Regions from separate parts of the Virgibacillus sp. GM2-2 genome, predicted to be linked through region 1. Evidence: riboswitches for the same ligand, from Rfam matches in the RefSeq annotation. Region 1 holds a riboswitch; each other region holds the start of a gene.
The links. Region 1 has a riboswitch for thiamine pyrophosphate ahead of thiT (energy-coupled thiamine transporter ThiT). Riboswitches for the same ligand answer to the same signal wherever they lie in the genome.
Positions count from the first base shown of each region.

Region 2: linked by a shared signal. The riboswitch ahead of thiD (bifunctional hydroxymethylpyrimidine kinase/phosphomethylpyrimidine kinase) and the one ahead of thiT (energy-coupled thiamine transporter ThiT) in region 1 are both predicted to bind thiamine pyrophosphate.
Region 3: linked by a shared signal. The riboswitch ahead of ACY9Z2_RS12655 (lipoate--protein ligase family protein) and the one ahead of thiT (energy-coupled thiamine transporter ThiT) in region 1 are both predicted to bind thiamine pyrophosphate.
Region 4: linked by a shared signal. The riboswitch ahead of ACY9Z2_RS02640 (YkoF family thiamine/hydroxymethylpyrimidine-binding protein) and the one ahead of thiT (energy-coupled thiamine transporter ThiT) in region 1 are both predicted to bind thiamine pyrophosphate.

Region 1 is NZ_JBUZWC010000006.1:168,847-174,522, forward strand. Features, by position in the region: gene ACY9Z2_RS09760 (N-acetylmuramoyl-L-alanine amidase family protein) at 1-318, shown strand, start outside; gene ACY9Z2_RS09765 (M3 family oligoendopeptidase) at 379-2,160, shown strand; TPP riboswitch at 2,418-2,522, shown strand; gene thiT (energy-coupled thiamine transporter ThiT) at 2,614-3,186, shown strand; gene ACY9Z2_RS09775 (hypothetical protein) at 3,256-3,393, shown strand; gene ACY9Z2_RS09780 (hypothetical protein) at 3,890-5,311, shown strand; gene ACY9Z2_RS09785 (Glu/Leu/Phe/Val family dehydrogenase) at 5,393-5,676, shown strand, end outside.
Region 2 is NZ_JBUZWC010000011.1:86,692-92,367, reverse strand. Features, by position in the region: gene thiM (hydroxyethylthiazole kinase) at 1-754, opposite strand, end outside; gene thiD (bifunctional hydroxymethylpyrimidine kinase/phosphomethylpyrimidine kinase) at 751-1,584, opposite strand; TPP riboswitch at 1,731-1,831, opposite strand; gene ACY9Z2_RS13425 (VOC family protein) at 1,886-2,260, opposite strand; gene ACY9Z2_RS13420 (GNAT family N-acetyltransferase) at 2,274-2,708, opposite strand; gene ACY9Z2_RS13415 (VOC family protein) at 2,741-3,136, opposite strand; gene ACY9Z2_RS13410 (alpha/beta hydrolase) at 3,144-3,911, opposite strand; gene ACY9Z2_RS13405 (GNAT family N-acetyltransferase) at 3,908-4,378, opposite strand; partial or broken gene ACY9Z2_RS13400 (NUDIX domain-containing protein) at 4,472-4,795, opposite strand; gene ACY9Z2_RS13395 (GNAT family N-acetyltransferase) at 4,824-5,327, opposite strand; gene ACY9Z2_RS13390 (hypothetical protein) at 5,329-5,463, opposite strand; gene ACY9Z2_RS13385 (GNAT family N-acetyltransferase) at 5,469-5,676, opposite strand, start outside.
Region 3 is NZ_JBUZWC010000010.1:62,965-68,640, forward strand. Features, by position in the region: gene ACY9Z2_RS12645 (acyl-CoA synthetase) at 1-1,163, shown strand, start outside; gene lipA (lipoyl synthase) at 1,492-2,436, opposite strand; gene ACY9Z2_RS12655 (lipoate--protein ligase family protein) at 2,440-3,264, opposite strand; TPP riboswitch at 3,456-3,562, opposite strand; gene ACY9Z2_RS12660 (M4 family metallopeptidase) at 4,026-5,676, shown strand, end outside.
Region 4 is NZ_JBUZWC010000001.1:584,772-590,447, reverse strand. Features, by position in the region: gene ACY9Z2_RS02650 (ABC transporter ATP-binding protein) at 1-1,230, opposite strand, end outside; gene ACY9Z2_RS02645 (ECF transporter S component) at 1,227-1,808, opposite strand; gene ACY9Z2_RS02640 (YkoF family thiamine/hydroxymethylpyrimidine-binding protein) at 1,801-2,409, opposite strand; TPP riboswitch at 2,502-2,608, opposite strand; gene ACY9Z2_RS02635 (ABC transporter permease) at 3,026-3,847, shown strand; gene ACY9Z2_RS02630 (ABC transporter ATP-binding protein) at 3,868-4,647, shown strand; gene ACY9Z2_RS02625 (ABC transporter substrate-binding protein) at 4,668-5,676, shown strand, end outside.

The DNA of each region.
Region 1 (5,676 bases):
GTTGTAAAGGGATTTTGTCAATTCATTGAGAATGATCATGTAGAATCAAGCGTAAACAATAAAACGGTAATAAGGAGCGAAGAATTCCAATTATCTTTACCAGCTACAGTAAATAAGTGGCGCATTTACCCACTGAATAAAAAGCCTGTTATAGGTAACGAAGTAGGTTATCTAAATCCAGCAAAATTTAACGGATTGCACTATACGATTCTAGGAAATCCATATCCACATGTTTATACGATTGAAACACGTGATTTTGGATTGGTTAATATTTATGCACACACAAAAATAGGAGCAATTTTAAGAAAAATGATGTAAATATTCGAAATCATCGGTATAATGAAAGTGTAATAGGGATGAAAACTAAGGAGAGATTGGATGCAAAATACGTATCAACCAACCTGGGATTTAGATACTATCTTTACAGGGGGAAGTGACTCAGAACAATTCAATACATACCTGGGTCAAATTTCTGTTTCTTTACAAATGCTCGCAAAAGAAGTGGAAACATTTGATCCAATTAACACAAATGCGAAAAAGCTGATTTCAATTGTAGAGTTATTAGAAGGTACTAGAAAAAAATTACGTGAGGCCTTCGCGTATATCAGTTGTTTGAGCGCACAAGATGTCAACGATACAAAGGCAAGTATGCTTGTAGGGAAACGAAGTGAATTAAAAGCGGAGACAGACGCAATAATGACTAAGTTTGATCAAAAGCTGGTTCAAATAGACGATGCAGTTTGGAATGAACTTTTAACAGATTCAACACTTAACACTGTGTCATTTGTGTTAAATGAATATAGAGAAAAAGCAACGGAACAATTATCTGTTGAGCAAGAAGTATTGATGAACGATTTAGCAGTTGACGGCTATCATGGATGGAGTCAAATGTACGATGCTTTAGTCGGAAATATGAATGTTGAGATTGAGACAGATGGTGAACGTAAAACCTATTCAATTGGGCAAGCTTCTAATAAATTGAGTGATCCAAATCGAACTGTTCGACAACATGTATCCGAACAAATTGATAATGCATGGAAGGAAAATGCAAATTTATTCGGTCAAACACTTAATCATTTAGCTGGATTTCGGTTACAGAAATATAAGCATCGTAATTGGTCAGATGTCTTGAAAGAACCGCTTGCTATTAATCGAATGAAAAAAGAAACACTGGATGCAATGTGGAATGCAATTTCAACTAATAAACAACCATTTGTCAAATACTTAAAAAGGAAAGCAGAATTACTAGGACTTGAAAAGTTAAGTATGTATGATATAGGCGCTCCTATCTCTGATTCAGTTAAAACCTATTCATTTTCGGAAGGTGCCGATTTTATCGTTGACAATTTTCGTGGCTTCAGTCCTAAAATGGCTGATTTTGCTCAGTTGGCATTTGATAAAAATTGGATTGAAGCAGAAGACCGACCTGGTAAACGACCGGGCGGGTTCTGTACAAGTTTTCCAGATAGTAAACAAACACGAATTTTTATGACTTATTCTGGGACATCTTCTAACGTAGCGACGTTGGCGCACGAACTTGGTCACGCCTATCATCAGCATGTGATGAATGATATACATGGATTAAATCAAGGTTATGCAATGAACGTTGCAGAAACAGCATCAACATTCGCTGAGATGATCGTTGCGGATGCATCGGTAAAACATGCAAAAACGAACAAGGAAAAATTGGCATTACTTGAGGATAAGGTGCAACGCGGAGTAGCATTCTTTATGAATATTCACGCAAGGTTTATATTTGAAACTAGTTTTTATGAAGAAAGAAAACATGGATTAGTTTCCGTTGATCGCTTAAATCAACTGATGGTTGATGCACAGAAGGATGCATATTGCGATGCATTAGAAGAGTATGATGAAAACTTCTGGGCTTCCAAGCTACATTTTCATATTACTGGTGTTCCGTTTTATAACTTTCCTTATACATTTGGCTATTTATTTAGTCTTGGTTTATATGCCCATGCACTAGAGACGGATGGTAACTTTGAAGAAGATTACATTGCACTATTGCGTGACACTGGCCAAATGAATGTCGAGGATTTGGCGGCAAAACATCTAAATATTGATTTAACTCAACCCGAATTTTGGGAGAATGCAATGAAATTATGTGCTAAAGATGTAGAAGAATTTTTAGCTATCTCCTAATCTTGTTTATAACGTAAATATCCGTTATAATAGATTCAATGAAAAAAGCAATATAAGGACGTGTTCAAAAAGGAGGATAAAAATGACCGAGAAGTTCGAGGAGGCGTAGCTTTGAGTACCGGAACGTATGCTATTAATACGTGAGGAAACGATCTAGCACGCAGGAAAAGCGTTTTTCTTTTCCAAGGAACGGAAAAGCAAGCCAACGAAGAAATTCGATGTGTCACTTTTACCGGAATTTTTGAACGTCCTCTATAAAAAGCCTGCAGGGGGAGCCATTTGGCTGAGAGTGAACAAGCATTTGTTCAGACCCTTTGAACCTGTTAGTTAATACTAGCGTAGGGATCGTGACTTTTTTGATGGTTAAAAAGCAATGTGCGAGGATTATTCCCATCGGAAACTTCCCCTAGGCATTGCTTTTTTTGTTGCAAAAAACTAGGGGAGGTAATTGTTTTGCGATCAAAGAAAATTTTATTTTTGATTGAGGTATCGATTTTTACAGCATTGGCATTAGTATTAGATCTCATTCCATTTTTATCGTTTAAAATCTGGGCACAAGGTGGGTCCATATCACTTGCGATGATTCCTGTATTTATTGTGGCATTTAGATGGGGGATTAAAGGTGGATTGTTGTCTGGATTCTTGTGGGGAGTATGGCAAATAGCTACAGGTGCTATTATCGCTCATCCAATTCAGGGTTTCTTAGATTATTTGGCGGCGTTCACTGTTTTAGGTTTCGCTGGGATCTTTGCTAGTAAAATTCAACAGGCTGTAAAGGAAGAACGGACGAAGGAGTATTTAACTTATATTATGCTAGGAGTATTCTTGGGGACAACATTACGTTTTATCGCTCACTATATAGCTGGGATTGTTTTCTTTGCTAGTTATGCACCTGAAGGACAATCTGTTTGGATCTATTCGTTACTATACAATTTGTCTTATTTACTCCCGTCATTTATCATCTGTACTGTCGTAGTATTCTTTCTTTTCCACAAACAGCCAAGAACATTATTAAATGCAGCATAATACGAAGCAGTCTTGATACTTATCAAGGCTGCTTTTTTGTCGTATACTTTTTAATAAGAGGTGATTTAGTTGCGTGAACTTATCGGAGGATGTCAGGCATGTGGAACCAAAGTATATTGTGAGAACGGATTTTTTGATGGAGAACAAGTTGATGGCAAACTTTTATGTAACGATTGTACGGAAAAGTTAGATAGTGAGAATGAGTAGACAGTCCTCAAATTGGGCTGTTTTTTATTGGCAATTTCCTTAAACATTGTCGATTTTAAATTTTCGTAGTTGATTTAAGTTGCGAAATAGTGAAAATTTAATTTGGTAGTGACTGCAAAAGATTCCGTTTTTTGGATTCCGGTGATGAAGAACCATTTTCATTGGCTTGCAAGTTATCGGACACACGGTGCCTTATTTATGAAAAATAAGGGTAACTGCGGCAGTTATCGGACTCAGGATACGTTATTTAGGTTAAAACAGGTGAAACGCATGCTTTTTTACTATAATAAGATATCCTGTGTCCGTTAATCCTTAAAATCACGCCAAAAAAGGAAAATAAGGCATTCTCTGTCCGCTACTAAGCGTTTACAAGACATTATTATTCTAAGCACAGGAGTTCTTGAAAAACACCCTCTAATTCTTTTCACCCCAAACTTGAAACATGCATAGGCTATAGCACATTCATAAATAAGGATGTGAGAAAGGGAGAAAAGGGATGGAATTAACTGTTTCACATTGGTTATATGGATTTTTTACACTTGTAATCATAGGAACAATGATTTTCAAAAAAGGTGTCGTACTTCCTACATTACTAGGAACGTTCGTTATTGCATGGGTGTTTAAGGGTAGTCTAGTTGATGGCTTCACTGCAATATTTAATGCAAACTTAGTTGCAGCACAAGAGCTGTTTAGCATTTTCCTTATCATTACATTCATGATGGCGTTACTGCATGCATTGAAAGACCTTGGTGCAGATCGGCGAATGATCAAACCCATTCAAAAAATGATGGTGAATGGGCACGTATCCTTTTTTGTTCTCATTGGCGTAACGTACGTCATATCATTATTTTTCTGGCCGACTCCAGCTGTACCACTAATTTGTGCATTACTCGTGCCAGCCGCTGTTCGTGCAGGCCTGCCGGCAATTACGGCTGCAGTGGCTATTGCATTAGCTGGTCAGGGAATGGCGTTATCGTCCGATTACATTGTTCAAGTGGCGCCGAGCCTATCCGCTAAGTCAGCTGGAATTAGTACTGCTGCGGTTGCGGATACAGCATTAATACTGTCGTTGATTACGGGTGGAGTAGCAATTCTAATCGCTTATTTATTGTATCGTAAATCAATTCGTAAAAAAGACAGTCCACTAATTGAAGCAGATTTGGCTGGACTACAAACACAATCACAATCAACGAATAAGGCACATGGTGAACATCTAACAACTTGGAGTAAAGTATTCGCTATTTTGGTTCCATTATCGTTGTTAGCTGTGGTTATATATATGATCTTTACGAAACTAGGTTCTGGCCGAATGACTGGTTTTGAAGGTGGGGGTGGTGCTGCATTTATCGGTGGTGTTGCGGTTATCTTACTACTCCTTGCAACGGTCGCTTTCGGAAAGCAACATTCACTTGATTATATTAGCAACCACATTACTGAAGGATTTATTTTCGCCTTTAAAGCAATGGGGCCAGTAATTCCGATTGCAGGTTTTTTCTTTCTAGGAAGCTCTGATTTCGCTGGAAGGATATTAGGTATTGATGAAAATCCGCCTGCTTTCCTCTTTGACATTGTGCAGGCAATACAAGAATTTTTACCACAGAGTGCAATATTTGCTGGGTTCAGTGTATTAATCATTGGTATCATTACTGGTCTTGATGGATCAGGGTTCTCAGGCTTACCATTAACTGGTGCTCTGGCTGCTTCATTACAAAACGGCTCAATTGATACTGCAACGCTTGCTGCTATCGGTCAGATGGGAGCTATTTGGACGGGTGGTGGAACCCTTGTGGCGTGGTCATCCATGATTGCGATTGCTGGTTTCTGTGGTGTCTCCGTGATGGAATTAGTACGAAAAAATTTCATACCAGTTATAAGCGGTTTATTAATTTCCACTTTAATTGCAGTCTTTTTGCTCTAAATTAGTAGAATATATTCGTAATAATTAGGGTAACCATTAGTAGAGGAAGTAAAAAATATTCTACTGGAGGTTATCCTATTTATGTCTAAACAAACTAGTTCGATTGTACAGGAATCTTTGAATGCACTGTACGATGATGAATCATTTTTACCAGATTTAAAGGACGGGATACGAGAGAAGGCTTTTACCTCGTTAGTATCAATACTTTCAACCCCCAACCACGTAAACAAATCATTTTTACGAATTGCTTTAGAAAACGATAAAGTAGTAAGAATACCAGCTTTTCGCGTACAGCATAATAACATTTTAGGACCGTACAAAGGTGGGATACGATTTCATGAGTCCGTAAAAGAAGAAGAAGTGAT
Region 2 (5,676 bases), on a different contig from region 1:
CTCTCACTTTCTCATCAGTTAGCCTATATAGTTCGTCAAGAAAAGCAGGCAAAAAGCTCCCCGGTCCATTCGCATTCAGCAAAGCTCGTTCCGAAGCCACACCATAGCTACATACGGCTTTGACTGACGCTTCATAAAAATCAACACCAATACTTAAAAACGCCCCGACTACCGCTGTCAATAAACAACCCGTACCCGTTACATTCGGCAGCATTTCAGTACCATTTTTACAATGTGAAAACTGGTAACCATTCGTAATTAAATCCGTTTTGCCAGTTGCAATAACAACTGCATCATATTTTTTCGCTACATACATGGCTACTTTCGAATCCAATTCACCAACCATGGAGTCAGCACCTTTTACCTCCGTATCCAACTCACCAAGAACAGCTATTTCACCAGCATTTCCACGAATCACCGTTACATTTATTTCGGATAAAATACGTTCTACAGATTCTGACCGAAATGTCGTTGCACCAATAGCTACAGGATCTAACACCACAGGAATACCCTTTTCATTTGCAGCTTTCCCGGCTAAAATCATCGCTTCTACCTGGGCTTGTGTGCACGTTCCAATATTTAACACTAACGCATCCGCATGAGCCGCCATTTCCGCCACTTCCTCAGGTGCATTTGCCATTGCTGGCGACGCCCCAAGAGCCAACAACCCATTTGCAGAAAAATTTGCCACCACCGTGTTCGTGATATTATGAATTAATGGTTTTTGTGTCCTTATTTGCTCTAAATAATTCATTGGAAAATCCCTCCACTCATTTTTGGTAATCCATGTAATCGGTAAGCCCAGTGATTTGTTGGCCCATTTCCTTTTCCAAGCTTTAAACTGTAGCTAATTGCGGCTGTAATAAACCTTTTCGCTTCTTTCACCGCTTCATATACAGATCTCCCTTTTGCCAGTTCAGCAGCGATAACTGCAGAATAGGTACAACCAGTTCCATGCGTATGTTTTGTCTGAATGCGTGTTGCAGGAAATCGATGAATGGTCGCACCATCATACAAAATATCGATCGCTTCATCATTCAAATGATGACCGCCCTTAACAACGGCTGCATTTGCACCAAGTTCATGGACAATTCGTCTTGCTGCATCCTCTGCATCTGCTATAGAATTAATAGTTTCTGAGAATAAAACTTCAGCTTCTGGTATATTGGGTGTTGCCACCGTCGCAAGTGGAAGTAATCGGTCAATCAACGTTTGTTTTGCGGTTACATCCATTAAATGATCTCCGCTTTTGGCAACCATTACAGGATCAATTACATAAGGTATCGAATTTTTACTAATTGCATCAGCTACTGCCTCCATCATCTCGGATGTAGCAATCATGCCTGTTTTGACAACATCGGGCGAAATATCAATCAGGACACTATCCATTTGCTTTTGAATAAATTCCACTGATAGATGCTCGAGTCCTTGAACACCTAAAGTATTTTGCGCAACGATGGAGGTCACTACGCTCATCCCATAAACTTCCCGCTCTTGGAAAGTCTTTAAATCAGCTTGAATTCCGGCACCTCCTGTCGGATCAGTGCCTGCAATGGTGAGAACTGTTGGAATAGAATGTTTCATAGAAGAACCCCTTTCATGAAGAAAATCCAATAGGGGCAGTGAAGAATTTCTGGTGTACGTTTTTTGAAAACAAAAAAACCACACCAGAAATTGGAGTGGTTTGTAGATAACGTTAATGAAAGACAATAATGCCTTTATATAAACGAATTAACCGACCTCCACTTTCCTACGCTAGTATGAACTAGATCAGGTTCAAAGGGATTAAGGAAATCCTTATCTCAGCCTAATGGCACCCCTAGTGGACTTTCTATTAAGTTATAACCTTACTAAAACATGAATGGCTTTTTTTGTCAATTGTACATTAGCCAGTACAAATCATAATGACATGTTGATCCGGATCTCGTACCGTAAAAAAGGAAAAGTCATCAAATTCAACCAGGTTCTCATCTAGTTCAATCTTTAATTCTTTTACAAATGCAAGCGCTGCGTGAATATCATCGGTGTGGAAATTGAATAACGGATAGGGTGAAGGAGTAATTTTTTTCTCCTGTTCTTCCGGACCAGCATCAAGTGTTAATCCTGTGTAGTCGTTAATTTCCATGTTATGTACAGGATCAGAAATTTCTTGTGGATTATACTCCTGGCCAAGTAATCTTGCATACCATTCCACCGATTTTTGCAAATCACTAACATGAACAAAAATTGTATTGATCTGATTTTTTACTGGACTAATCATCTGTATCCCTCCACTAAATAGTTTTGATCATTCGATAGTTAGTAAAAGCAGTTTCTGCTATAATTTTCGCTTGTTTCCGTTGTACTTGAAAACCATGTGCTAGAAAAAATGGTTTAGCAGTAATACTTGCTTCTGTAGACAATTGCTGTAGATGACGCCACCTTGCGTCACACTCCAGCTGTCCCAAAATTTTCGAACCAATTCCTTCCCCCTGATGGTCTTTATGAACATATAGTAAATCAATTAATCCTTCATCGGTTAGATTACCAAAACCTACAATATTCTCCTCCATAACCACTACATAAGTTAGGCTTTTTTGAAGACGAGCCACCCACTCTTCAAGTGTTGGGGAATTCCCCGCCCAAGCTTCTACTTGTTCAGCAGAGTAATCATTTCGATTTACAGTTAGGATCGTATCCCTAAATAATTGCATTACATCCTGAATCATACGCGACTTAAATCGTTTTAATTCCAACATTTTTACCTTAAATGCTGGAACGCGTCATTTTCATACAGGTCTGGTAAGAAAGCTTCCAACAAATTACCATCCGGATCAGTAAACTTGAAATGCGCTTCACTTCCACCTACAACAATTGAAACATCCATTTCGGTCAGTCTCTGTTTACATATTTCAGCTTGTGCTGTAGGAATTGCAAAAACTGGATGTGTTCCGTTCTCCAAATTTAATGGCAATGACTCATTTTCAGCTAGCTCGATCAAACATACAGCAACCGAAGAATCATTAAATCCCAAAACAACAGTCGTATCATAATCTTTTACTACCTTCAGACCGAGGACCTCCTGATACCACTTAGAAGAAATTGTCATGTCAGTAACCCGAATATTAATTTGATAAACTCCATTGAATAAATTCAACTTTCACTCACTCCTCTATTAAATATTTTAATGCTTCCGGAAATCTGTTTCTAAAAAAAGCATAGCTATGCTCTGCTCCTTCAAAGACTTCAAATCTAGTATTCTTCACTTTAGATTTTACAAGCTCAACCACCTCTACATTGGAATGTAAAAAGGCTTTACTGATTTTTTCATCACTCGTTTCTTTATCCCCACAATCCAAATAGATACGCTCAAGTGCTAACATATCAGTATTACGTATTAGGTCACTGAGCTCTTCCTGATTACGAAAAAATGCAGAAGAAATACCTGCTATTCGGGTAAAAGTTTCTGGATAACGACAACCTGCATAGAGCGACATCGAGCCACCAAGTGATATTCCTGCCATCGATGCCGATTTCCTATTTGTTCGGTATTTTTCATCGATTAGCGGTTTAAGCTCCTGTACGATAAATTCTAAGTAGCTGGCACCTTTACCACCAATTACTCGATCATCATTAAAATGCTCTTTACTGTATTTGCCATTCACCCATGGGCACAGCTCATTCACGCGTTCTTCAAAAACAGGATTTGAATCAATACCGACGACAATAATATCTATTTGATTTTCATCTAAGTAACGCTCAAGCCCTAGAGACACACCACCGATTGCTTCTTCATCATGGAAAACATTTTGACCGTCGTGCATGTATAAAACTGTATAATGGTTCAAGAACTGGGTATAGCTTTTTGGTAGATAGACGCGAATCATTCGATCATCCTTAAATGGGGTTCTCATCGAAAACGTATCAATCATTCGGAAACTTCCTTCCTCATTTTTACGAATTCGAAGCGACTACCATTTGTATCCTGCATAAACGTATTTACTTCTATGAATCCAGCTTTTTTATATACGTTAATCGCTCGCTTATTAAAAGTAGCAACTGATAACGTGAAGGTGGTTGGGTTATATGTTGACGTCGCGAATGCTAATCCCGCCTCCAAAAATTGCCTACCATTTCCATTCCCAGTTAAGTCGGGTCGCATGCCAAGTCCAATATCGATAGTTCCCGGATTGGTTTGACGAAAACTATAAAAACCAATTACCTCGTCATCACGCTTTACCACAAAAGTTGAATCTCCACGTTGCTTAGGATCGATAAATTCTTGAAGATCTTCCTCATCAGCTTGAATATCGTAAAACGCATATTCTCCATCGTAATGCCAATTGTACGCAATGTCTTCTGCCTCTTGTTGATTCATTCTAGAAAATTGATAGTTCATATAACGCCTTCCACCTTGAAAGTTATAAGGAATAGAAGATTCTAGTAATGCTTTTACTCCCGTCTCATGGTAGGGCATCAACTCAGAAGCAGTTTCTAAATCAATCCACTTCACTTCTGAAATTCCAACGTTAACATCCGTATCCTGAATAGCAATTTCGCCTTCGATCACTTTTCCCCTGAAGGTTACAAACAATGCATGATGGCCGTTTTGCTCCATAAATGCTTCATTTACCGATACAATTTCTCCTACCTCGATTGTTAAACCTGTTTCTTCTTTCGCTTCTCTTACAGCAGCTTGCTTCAATGTCTCTCCTGCCTCAACCGCTCCACCAGGCAATGTCCAGTTATTGAATTTATTATTTTTCACCATTAATACTTTGTTTTCTGACTCATCATATATTAGTGAATATGCCACATCTACTCGTTGCAATGTAGAACCCCCTTTATTTATTCTCTATCCAAAATCGTCGCTTCACATTTCCATCTTCTTCTGTAAAACTTTCATCCTCTATTCCGCCGTTATTCAAAATTACTTTTGCTGATCCAATATTATCTTCATCACATGTAACAAGAACTCGATCCATCTTTAGTTCACGACATTTAACTAGGGCTTCAGCTAAAATACGGGTAGCATATCCTTTCCTGCGCTCAGATGGACGGACACCATACCCGATATGACCTCCAACATTATATAAAAAGTCATTTAGTTCATGACGAATATCAATCATTGCTAAAATACGGTTTTTATCGTTTACCAAAAAATAATTGGTGCTAGGCAGCCACTTACCACTTCCTTTTTCACGATCGGCCAACGCTATTAAATATGCTTCGTAACGTTCAAATCCATTCAAATCAAAGCTACTCGGGACCATTCTTGCTTGTCCCCATTCTTTAGCATAGCTTTCATGTTCTTCTTTCCATTCCATACCTGGTCTTACTAATTTCATTTCAATCACCACTTACATGTTTTATTATTCTCGTAGGATTACCGTTAATTTCAGCATTTTCAAAGTCTATTAGAACCTGTTGCCATAACAACCAAGGACCATACGGAATATCTTTTAAAATACCCATCAACGTCATAACCTTCACCTCTTGTATTGATAATAATCCTGTACTTCATATGATTGGAATCCGCAATTCTCATATAACGTTAAAGCATGCTTGTTTTCAGCAGCCACTTCTAACAAGATGCCATTGCCAGTTTTCTCCTCGGCAATAACCGTTTGCGTCAACGCCATCCTTCCATAACCTTTTCCTTGGAAACGCGGGAAAACAGCGAATCCATAAATATAG
Region 3 (5,676 bases), on a different contig from region 1:
TCGAAGCGCTTTGCGGACAATTAGAAGCTACATGTTTCATGAAAGTCAATAGTGTTGAATATGACGAAATAATTAGCAATAATGATGTGTTCACAGAAGAGATTGTGACGCCTCATGATCCGCTTGCTATCATCTATACTGGTGGAACGACAGGTAAACCAAAAGGAGTTGTATTAACACATCAATCCGTTAGCTGGAATGCACTAAATACAATTGTTAGCTGGGGATTAACAAGTGATGAGGTGACGTTAACCTATTTACCTATGTTTCATACAGGTGGGCTAAACGCCTTGACAATACCTGTATTAAAAATGGGTGGAACGGTTATTATCGGTCAGCAGTTCGATCCTGAACATACAATGGATTTGATTAATCATGAACAATGTACGATTATTTTACTTGTTCCAACCATGTATCACATGATGATTTGCAACCCTTTGTTTAAAAAAACAGCGTTTCCATCAATGAAAACATTTTTATCTGGTGGAGCTCCTTGTCCGCATTCCATTTATCAGGCTTTTCAAGATAAAGGTATTGCGTTTAAAGAGGGATACGGTCTTACAGAAGCAGGTCCAAATAATTTTTTTATTGAACCCAATGAGGCCATGGTGTATCCGGGATCGGTTGGAAAACCAATGATTTACAATAGTGTACGAATTATTAACGAATCCGGTCAAGAAACCGGTCCTGACGAGGCGGGAGAATTATTAATTCAAGGACGACATGTTTTTGATCATTATTGGAAAAACGAGTCCGCTACGAAAGATTCATTAGTTGATGGATGGCTACACACTGGTGACCTGGCTAGGAAAAACAAGAGCGGTTATCATTATATTCTAGGTCGGAAAAAAGATATGATTATCAGTGGTGGAGAAAATATTTTTCCAATCGAGGTTGAACAACGCATAGATGACCACCCAAATGTGAGTGAGGTTGCTGTGGTCGGGTTACCGCATGAAAAGTGGGGAGAAGTCGTCACTGCATTTGTTGTATTAAAAGATGATGAAGGAATAACCGAAGCGGAGTTAAAGGAACACTGTCAACACCGGCTTGGCAGTTATAAAATACCGAAAAAGTTTTTCTTTGTGGAGGAACTACCGAAAACGGACGTAGGTAAAATCGATAAAAAGGCCATTATACAAAAATATCGAGTAGTCACCTGAAGTGATTACTCGATATATTTATAACGTCATAAAGTATAAATTATGGTAGACCTTATAAAAAAAACTTCGGCATTCGCTATTAAAGCCGAGACGAATGCCGAGTTTTTTAATAGTAATTTGTTCAACACTGCTGCGAAATAGCGCAGTAACAGCTGATTATCGCGTGTTTGTAGCCTTAATTCGCGCAATAGCTGTTCAGATTCACGCGCAACTATAATAATTGCGCGAATTCTCTTGGATGTTGCGCGTTATCTTTAGATGATTGCGCTATTTGACAATGGGTTCGCGCGATTTTGTGACTAACTGTGTGTGATTTTTCCCATATAGTTTAAAAAGTAAAATCAACTGATTTCTTCTCGTGTTGTTCGTATTCCTTCATATATTTAATTCTTCGTTGTGCTGACGTTTGTGATACTTGCTCGTCTGCATGATACGATGAACGCACAAGTGGACCTGATTCGCAATGTTGAAATCCTTTCTTAAGAGCAATTTCCTTTAATTCAGCGAATTCATCTGGATGATAGTACCGTTCAACTTTCAAATGCTTCTTCGTAGGCTGTAAATACTGACCGATTGTCATAATATCCACATCGTGTGCTAGTAAATCATCCATCGCTTGCACAATTTCTTCTTTTTCTTCACCAAGCCCTACCATAATACTTGATTTTGTTGGTGTTTTAGGAGCAATTTCTTTTACACGCTGCAGTAACTGTAGGGATCGATCATACATCGCACGAGCACGAACCTTTTTCGTCAATCGGCGAACGGTTTCAATATTATGGTTAAAAATATCAGGTTCACTGTCCATCAAAGTATGTAAACTCTCATAGTCTCCCTTCATATCAGAAGGTAGGATTTCTATTGTGCAGCCAGGATTTTTACGACGAATTGCACGAACTGTTTCAGCGAAAACAGCTGCTCCCCCATCTTTTAAATCATCGCGGGCAACGGCAGTTACTACCGCATGCTTCAATCCCATAATTTCCACCGAATCAGCAACTCGTTCTGGTTCTCCCCAATCAAGTTCATTTGGTAAGCCAGTTTTCACTGCACAGAAGCGGCACCCTCGTGTACATGTGTCACCTAAAATCATGAATGTAGCAGTTTTTCGTTCACTCCAGCACTCGTGAATATTCGGACAACGTGCCTCTTCACAAACCGTGTTTAACTTTTTCTCACGCATTAATTTTTTGAGGCCAGTGTACGATTTATTCGTATTAATTTTTGTTTTTAACCACTCAGGTTTACGTATGTATTCTTCTTGTTTTGTCATCGATCACACACTCCTTTGATGAAATAGATTCCATTTTTCCTGACTGTACTTTGTTTCTGCTAATTCCGTAACTTCTTCCCATTGAATATCGGATAACTCTAATGGCACAAAGTGCATATTTAATTCTGTTTGAAAGCCTTTTTGAAAAGCTAATTTTAAATCAGGGTAAGTATGTTGTTTCTTTGTTATTTCATTTATAGTAGTTGCTTTGGTTGAAAATGCATTTCTCTTTCTTTCACGTATTTTTTCATTAGGGAAGTTAAATAGATCAAAAAGCATTTTTTTATTCATGCTCATTGGAATGGATCCATGTTGCAATAGAACACCATGCTTTCGTGTTTGCGCGTTTCCGGATATTTTTTTTCCATCCACAACCATTTCGTAAAAGGCAGGTTTCTCGAAACAGACTTCTGTTCGTTCTGCTTTTCTTTCCGGAGTGGCGTAGTCTGCAACGATTCCTAATTGTTTATATCCTTCCAATATCCCTTTTGATAAAACATAATAAGCTTCTTGAATGGAGGTTGGAATATAATCTTTCTTCTCTGAAACGACAATGCTATACGTCAGTTCGTCATCGTGTAACACTGCACTCCCGCCAGTTAATCGTCGTACGAATTCACAGCCGTGCTTTTGAACATTGATAAAATCAATAGCCTTTCCTGCTTTCTGGAAATGGCCGATGGAAAGACTAGGTTTTGACCAACCATAAAATCGTAATGTTGGAGGAATTTCCCCTTTACTATGCCAGTTAAGTAATGCTTCATCCATCGCCATGTTTATAGCAGCACTATTGTGGCCTGTATCAAGAACACCCCATGTTTCATTCACTTTCTTCACCTCCTAGAAAGGTCAATTGAAATTTTATTTTACACTGATATAAAATTATAAGATTTAAGGATATCAGTATAAGGCAACTAAGGCTTTCGCCAGAAAAGCTTGGCGATAAGCCAAGTTTTCTAATAAAAAAAACTGCAACCTACTGTTGGGGTGCAGTCTAATTTATTCAAAAGCTAATTGTTTGTACATAGACTACACTTCCCCACGCTAGAATTATCTAGTTCGGGTGTAAGGGTCAGAAAATGTATATAATTCTTCTCAGCCAAGAAAAGCTCCCCTAGTGCGGTAAAATACTATGCAGTTTTCTATTGTCTATCTTATCGACTTAAAGATAGAATGTAAAGGTTTAACAAAATTAGTTTACAATTCGGGCTAAATACCTTATCAGATAAACTTTTTGTCGAAAAATTCCCCGAAAGTACTATAAATTACCCTATATGATTAGAAGGTAGGCCTGTGTAAAATGTCTCAAAAATCCTTTATTAAAAGGATTTTTGAGCCTATAAGAAAAAATAACGAAATTCAGATGATACTGTCGTATTTTGGTTCTTTAATCCCTAAAATGTAACAAAATGGTACTATTTATTCGTTTTCTGAAAGTTTGGAAATAACTATAGGAATCTCGCAATATTTTTGCTATTGTGAATATAGACGGTCCGTAGAATTCTAAATGTCTTACAAGATTGGCCAATCCACTAACAAACGAAAGGGATGGGTGATGGATATTGAAGAAGAAAAATTTTAAGAAAACAATGACTGGCACTGCACTCGCGATAAGTTTAGCTTTAACGGGGGTAACAGGTACTGTTAGTGCAGAAGAAGCGGGTAACAAAGTGCTTCAAGATATGAAATCTATGACAAAGTCCAACTTTGATGTGGTTTGGAACAAAGACAAAAAGGTTCCAACATTTGTATCTGGGAATCTTTCAGAGAAAGCTGTTAAAGGAGTTGGACAAGTTAAGCAATATTTGGAGGACAACAAAGAACTTTACAAAATGGATCCAGACTCTGATCTTACATTTCTCCAAAAATCTACTGATGACCTTGGCATGACACACTACGAATTCACACAGTCTGTCGATGGTGTTCCGGTTTATGGTGCTAAATTTGCCGTTCATACGAACGAAAAAGGAATTGTCTCTGCGGTAACAGGTACTGTACATCCAGAAGCTACGAAAGATTTGGGCAAAAATCTTAAGGCAGACTTATCTAAAAATGATGCAATTGATAAAGCATGGAAATCAATCGATCTAACAAAAAAAGAAACAAAAGCTAAGAAAGCAGATAAAAAAGCATTAAAGAAATCTAGCAAACTAGATAAATCAGATGTGAAGAATACAGCAGAAAAAGCAGAGCTTGTCGTGTATTCAAAAGATGGGTCAAGCCATTTAGCTTATCATATCGAACTTCAATTTATTTTCCCTGAACCTGGAAACTGGCAAATATTCGTTGATGCAAACGATGGTTCCATAATAGATTCCTATAATGCTGTTACGGAAGCTGGAGCTGCAAATGGATATGGGTATGGCGTTCTTGGCGACTACAAGGAATTAAACACGTATTTATCAAATGGATATTATTTCTTATATGATGTGACAAATCCAATGCGTGGTGTAATCGAAACGTTTACTGCTGAAAACGGTACTTCCCTGCCTGGATATCGTTCATCTGACAGTAATAATGCTTTTACTAGTTCCTATCAAGGTGCTGCAGTAGATGCGCATGCATATGCTGACCAAACGTATGATTATTTCTACAATACTTTTGGTCGAAATAGTTATGATGGTAATGGAGCAACCATTCGCTCAACTGTTCACTACGGATCCAACTACAATAATGCATTCTGGAATGGACAACAGATGGTGTATGGTGATGGAGATGGAACAACTTTTGCTCCATTATCAGGGGCATTGGATATCGTAGCACATGAGTTAACACATGCCGTTACAGACTATTCAGCTAATCTAGTTTACCAGGACCAACCTGGTGCATTAAATGAATCTATGTCTGATGTATTTTCAGTATTCGTAGAACGTGAGGATTATCTACTTGGAGAAGACGCATACACACCGTATAAAAGTGGAGATGCTTTAAGAAGTCTTTCTAACCCTCCAGCATATGGACAACCAGGTCATATGAATGATTATGTTTATACCAATCAGGATAATGGCGGTGTTCATATAAATAGTGGAATTCCAAATAAGGCTGGCTACTTAACCATTGAGAGTATTGGTGTAGCAAAAGCGGAACAAATATACTACCGTGCATTAACTGTCTATCTTGGACCATACAGCAACTTTAGTGATGCACGTGCAGCACTTCTGCAATCTGCAGCTGATTACTATGGCTATGGTTCAGAATATAATGCCGTAGCTAATGCTTGGAGTAACGTAGGAGTTTACT
Region 4 (5,676 bases), on a different contig from region 1:
TGCACGAATCTCTGCTTCTGCCACGCCGCGTAGTCGCATGCCAAAAGCTATCTCGTCAAACACCGTATGCATGATGAACTGATGCTCTGGATTTTGAAAGACATATCCAATTTCATCGCGTAGATATGCTTCCTTCCATTGCGTCAACGGCCTTCCTTTAACATCAATACTTCCGCTAATAGGCTTTTGAATGCCAGCTAGAATTCTAGATAACGAGGTTTTCCCGCTCCCATTTGCCCCGACTATAGCCACAAATTCTTGTTCATATAGATTTAATGATACATGTTGAATGATTTGTTTATTACCTTTTGACCAGATTAGATCGTTTGCTTTAATAAGAATTTTTGTATCTATGTTAGGTGACTGGGCATAATTACCGTTCAAGGGAGTCCAATCCTCAGTCCCTTGCTCAAATTCCTTCATCGTTAATGGAATAAAAGTTGAATTTAATTGCTGTTCTAGTACGAATTGTGTTATTTTTGGTAGCCAAATTCCTTGTGACGTTAGCTCTGGCAAAATTTTTGCAATTCCTTCTCGTAATGAACCATCATAGAAAACTTCGCCGTTGCGATTTAAGAGTAAGCTCCGATCACATAGATCCATCCAACCATCTAGCTGATGTTCAATTACAATCATGGAAAAGTTTTTTTGCTCTTTCAATCGTTGAATAGTTTTGATTAATTCTTTTGATGCGATAGGATCTAAATTGGCAGTCGGTTCATCAAGGATAAGTAAATCCGGCTCCAGTGCGAGAATGCAGGCAAGTGCCAGTTTTTGCTTTTGACCGCCGGAAAGGGAAGCAATTTCCGTTGTACGAAATGCTGTTAAACCGACTAACGCCAATGCATCTGAAATTTTTTCATCCATTTCCTGACGAGGTATACATAAGTTTTCCAAGCCGAATGCTATTTCATCCTCCACTGTCAGCATACAGAATTGCGTTTCTGGATCTTGAAAGACTACACCTACATGCTTGCTTAATTCGCCGGGTTTGTAGTCAGTAGATTTTTTTCCGTTGATTAGGATGGTCCCTTGCATGGTGCCATCCAGTTCACGGGGGTACAACCCGTTCAAACAAAAAGTCAGTGTACTTTTGCCACAACCACTTGGGCCAAGTAATAAAAGTGTTTCCCCTTTGTCTAATTCAAAGGCGATAGTTGAGAGTGTCTCTTTATCTAGTTGACTTTCAAATTGCAAGCTTACGTTTTGAACAGATAATAGGTTAGTCATGCTGCTTGCTTTTTCCTTCTATATTGCTTTCCTAATGCATAGCTAGATAGGACACCAGTTTGTGCTAGACCATCACTAAGCGCTTTACCAAGTAAACCAGCAATTAATGCACCACTAATCATGCGGGTAACAAACATTCCGATTACATATGGAGTCGATAGTGCGGCAAATCCTCCAAGGAAGTAGCCGTAAATGAAGCTTGTTATCGCGGATCCAACCCCTGCCATCATTAACACCCACGTGGAATAATTTTTCCAACGGGTTGCTGCAAAAGCGGCTTCCGCTCCAATTCCTTGAATCATCCCAGATACGATTAGCATCGGTCCGACAGCATTCCCGAGTAATACCTCCACCATTGCAGCGATTGTTTCAGAAATAAATGCTGCACCAGGCTTTTGAATAATGTAGGCTGCGATGATCGAGACGATAAACCATATTCCGAAAATAAGGTCATAACCAATTGGCCCGAAGAAGCCGGTCAGAAGCTTTCCAACTGGTAAAAACGCTAAATATACGACAGCAAAGACAACTGCCAATGCAGACATGACAACGATTTCCTTGAAACGCCAATTATTCATGGTTGTTAGCTCCTTTATGTGATGGGCTATTTGCCGAGATGGAAACAGTCATAACAGTATGACTGGAGCCGCCGTCTACGGTTGCATTGAAAACCTGTTCTAATCCGTCAAAAATGGCAACTGATTCCCCGTCAAGTCGTGTCGCATAGTGTGCGTGTGATACGTCCACGTGCTGTTTCATCGCTTCAATCTGCTCCATAATTACGTCCATATAGTTTCCGCCCCCAAGTGGATAGAGTGAAAATTTTGCCGCGACGGGTTGATGAATGTCATTTACTTTCTTTTTGTTCACAGGAATATCATCCTCTGCCATATAAACATCGCCTGCGGAATCACCTGGACATCCTAGTGACAATGTTCCTTCAAATGCAACATGTGCACCCGTTTTTGCTGCATGGATAAAGATTGCTTTTGTCACATCAAATACGTGCGTTAATCTTCCTCGTACCGTAGTCGTTACATCATCTGTGTGCATCCAAACCTTTGATGTATCTACATTTTCTAGTGCGCTTGTGATAATTTTAATGAAATCATCACGCATCGGGTGAATGGAAAAGCTGCACCCCGCAATTCCCGTTCCTAAACACTGTTGATTTGTCATAACTAATTCCTCCCTAAATTTTAAATTCCATTAAAAAAACTGCATCCGTGTGGAATGCAGTCTGTTTGTAAGTATTTGCGCGCATAAAAATGCATGCTTCGACTACACTTCCCCACGCTAGTATTATCTAGTTCGGGTTCAAAGGGTCAGAACAAGCATGTTCTTCTCAGCCGCTTACACAGCTCCCCTAGTGATAAACGTACTATGCAGTTTTCTATGTTTATCTTAACGAGTCTCAATTATTTTGTAAAGCCAATTGTTATTTCAGATAAAAAACATTCGTTTACATTAATATTCTGCACTGTGCTAGGTAGCGGACAGAGGATCTCTTATTTTCCTTTTTCTGCGTGATTTTGAAGATTAACGGACACAGGATGTCTTATTCAGTGAAAAAAGCATGATTTCCACCTGTTTTAACCCAAATAAGGTATTCTCTGTCCGCAAGCTGCCTCGTTTGCCATTGTTTTTCAAGGATAAGGTATCGTGTGTCCGCAAGCTCCCCATGCAATCACTTTGGTACCTGAAAAAACGATTCACTGCTTAACACACAATATTCTTTTTACCCTTTCACACATCTAGGCAGATGCACATATTATTTGATTAGGGGTGGTGAAGGATGAACAAATCAAACGATAATGTAGAACGCGATCCTGTTGCTATAGAGCAAGAAGAATGGAGAAAAAGGCAAAAAAGAAATCAATTTAAACAATTACTTACGATATCATCTCCTATTCTTATCTTAGTTTTATGGGAATTTTTATCTAGAACTGGTCTAGTGGATGCACGATTTTTTCCTGCACCAACGGAAATAATCGCAACACTTTTTACGATGGGAGCAGAGGGAGAATTATTCAGCCATGTTGGCATATCACTTTTTAGAATATTTGCCGGGTTTTTACTAGGTGTAATACCAGCTGTTGTACTTGGTTTATTAATGGGATTGTATTCACCACTACGGCATTTCTTTTCTCCATTGATAATGGCACTTATGCCAATACCAACGCTCGCCTTGTTACCGATTATTTTAATGATATTTGGCATCGGGGAAGTATCGAAAATCGTAACGATCGCTGGAAGTGTATTTTTCCCGGTAATCATTAATACGGTAGCGGGTGTTGTTAATATCGATAAAACGTACTTGGATGTCGCGAAAAACTACGGGGCTAATTCGAAGGACTTTTTCTTTAAAATTGCTTTACCTGGCTCCCTTCCAGTCATGTTAGAAGGAATTCAGATGGGGCAGGCGATCGCGTTATTAACAATTGTCGCAGCAGAAATGATGGGTGCAAACTCTGGTATTGGTTATTTAATATGGACCTCCTATAGTGCATTTTTACTAAATGAGATGTATGTGGGTCTTGTATTAATATCGTTTTTTGGCTACATGTTCTCGCTTATTTTACGAGGATTTCAGAAAAAGTTATTGCCATGGAAATAGGTTAGTAGAGAGGTGATAAGGTGACAAAAAATACGAAGATTTCCATCAACAATCTTACAAAAGTATTTTATAAGAAGGATAGAAATGTAACAGCGGTTGAGGATATTTCCATAGACATTAAAGATGGTGAATTTGTTTGCTTAATTGGACCGAGTGGTTGTGGGAAAACCACGTTACTGCGCATTCTAGCTGGGCTTGAGAAGCCGAGTGTCGGTGAGTTTACCATAGAACAGGCTAAAAAAGATCGGCCATTACAATCAATGGTTTTTCAGGAACAGGGGGTCATCCCATGGTTAACGGTTGAAGAGAATGTTGCGTTTGGGCTCAACATGCGTCATTTGCCTAAAAAAGTAGTAAACGAAAGTACGTCTTATTATTTAAAAAAAGTTGGGCTAGAGAATTTTAAAAAGCATTATCCAAAGGATTTATCGGGTGGTATGAAGCAACGCGTCAGTATTGCACGTGCATTTGCAAATGATCCAGAAATTTTATTAATGGATGAACCGTTTGCTGCGTTAGATGAGCAGAACAAATTTATTTTGCAGGAAGAATTATTAACCATTTGGGCAGAAATGAAAAAGACGGTTTTGTTTATTACACATAGCATCGATGAAGCGCTGTTACTTAGTGACAGAATCCTACTCATGAGTTCGCAGCCAGGCAAGATTATTGATCAAAAGGTTATCGATTTGCCTAGACCGAGAAATATGGAACAGGTACGTGCTAATAAAGAGATGGCAACTAGTTTTGTTGAGATATGGAATCATTTACATGATGAAGTACAAGGGTCAAGAATTTAGATTAGGGGAGGAAAGTTAACGTGAGAAAATGTAAGTTTCTGTTTTTCATTCCATTGTTTTTTATTGCACTGCTCATTAGCGGTTGCTCTTCCGGTTCAGAGGATAAGACCGGCCAGGACGAGAAATTGAATGTCGAAGTAAGCAAGGATAACCCTTCTGGCGATTTAGCTCCGCTTGAGGAAACGGCAACAGTTGTAATTGCTGAGGATGGATCGGCTTCAGGCGCAGGCTTCTATATTGCTAAAGAAAAGGGCTATTTTAAGGATTACAACATTGAGGTAGAGTTCGCCAAATTTGCTAACAGCGATGATATGTTGCCAGCTTTAGCGTCAGGTGAAGTAGATATTGCTGGAGGAATCTCGTCCGCATCATTTTTTAATGCAATTGCTCAAGGAATAAACGTTAAAATTATTGCCGATAAAGGGCATAATATTAAAGGAGACTCTTACTTTTCGTTTGTAATCGATAAAGATTTGCAAGATGAGATGGATGAGTACGCCGATTTTAAAGGAAAGCGGATTGCCGTTTCCACTAAAAACGCGGTGGATGATTATATTTTTCATAAAATGATAGAACATGCTGGGTTAACCGAGGATGATGTAGAATTTGTACTTATGTCGGACTTTGGGAACATGCTTGCATCCATTCAAAATGGTTCGATTGACGCTGCACTTCAAATAGAACCGCTCCTTACACAAGGAATTGAAGAAGGAATCCATGTGCGCTTTGGTGATACAACTGATTATGCGCCAGAGGCTCAAATTGCGATGGTTTTAGGTTCACCCAAATTTATAAATGAGGAAAAGAATGTTGCCTTACGATTCATGGCTGCTTATTTAAAAGGTGTTCGTGATTATAATGATGCTTTCATAAAGGGCGAAGGAACCGATGAGATAATTAAAATTATGACGGAGCATACACCGTTAAGTGATCCGGAAATATGGGAAAAGGTTGCTGTTACAGGGCTGAATCCGAATGGTGAAATGTTTGTTGATGATATTAAGAGCCAATATAAAATGTACCAAGAAA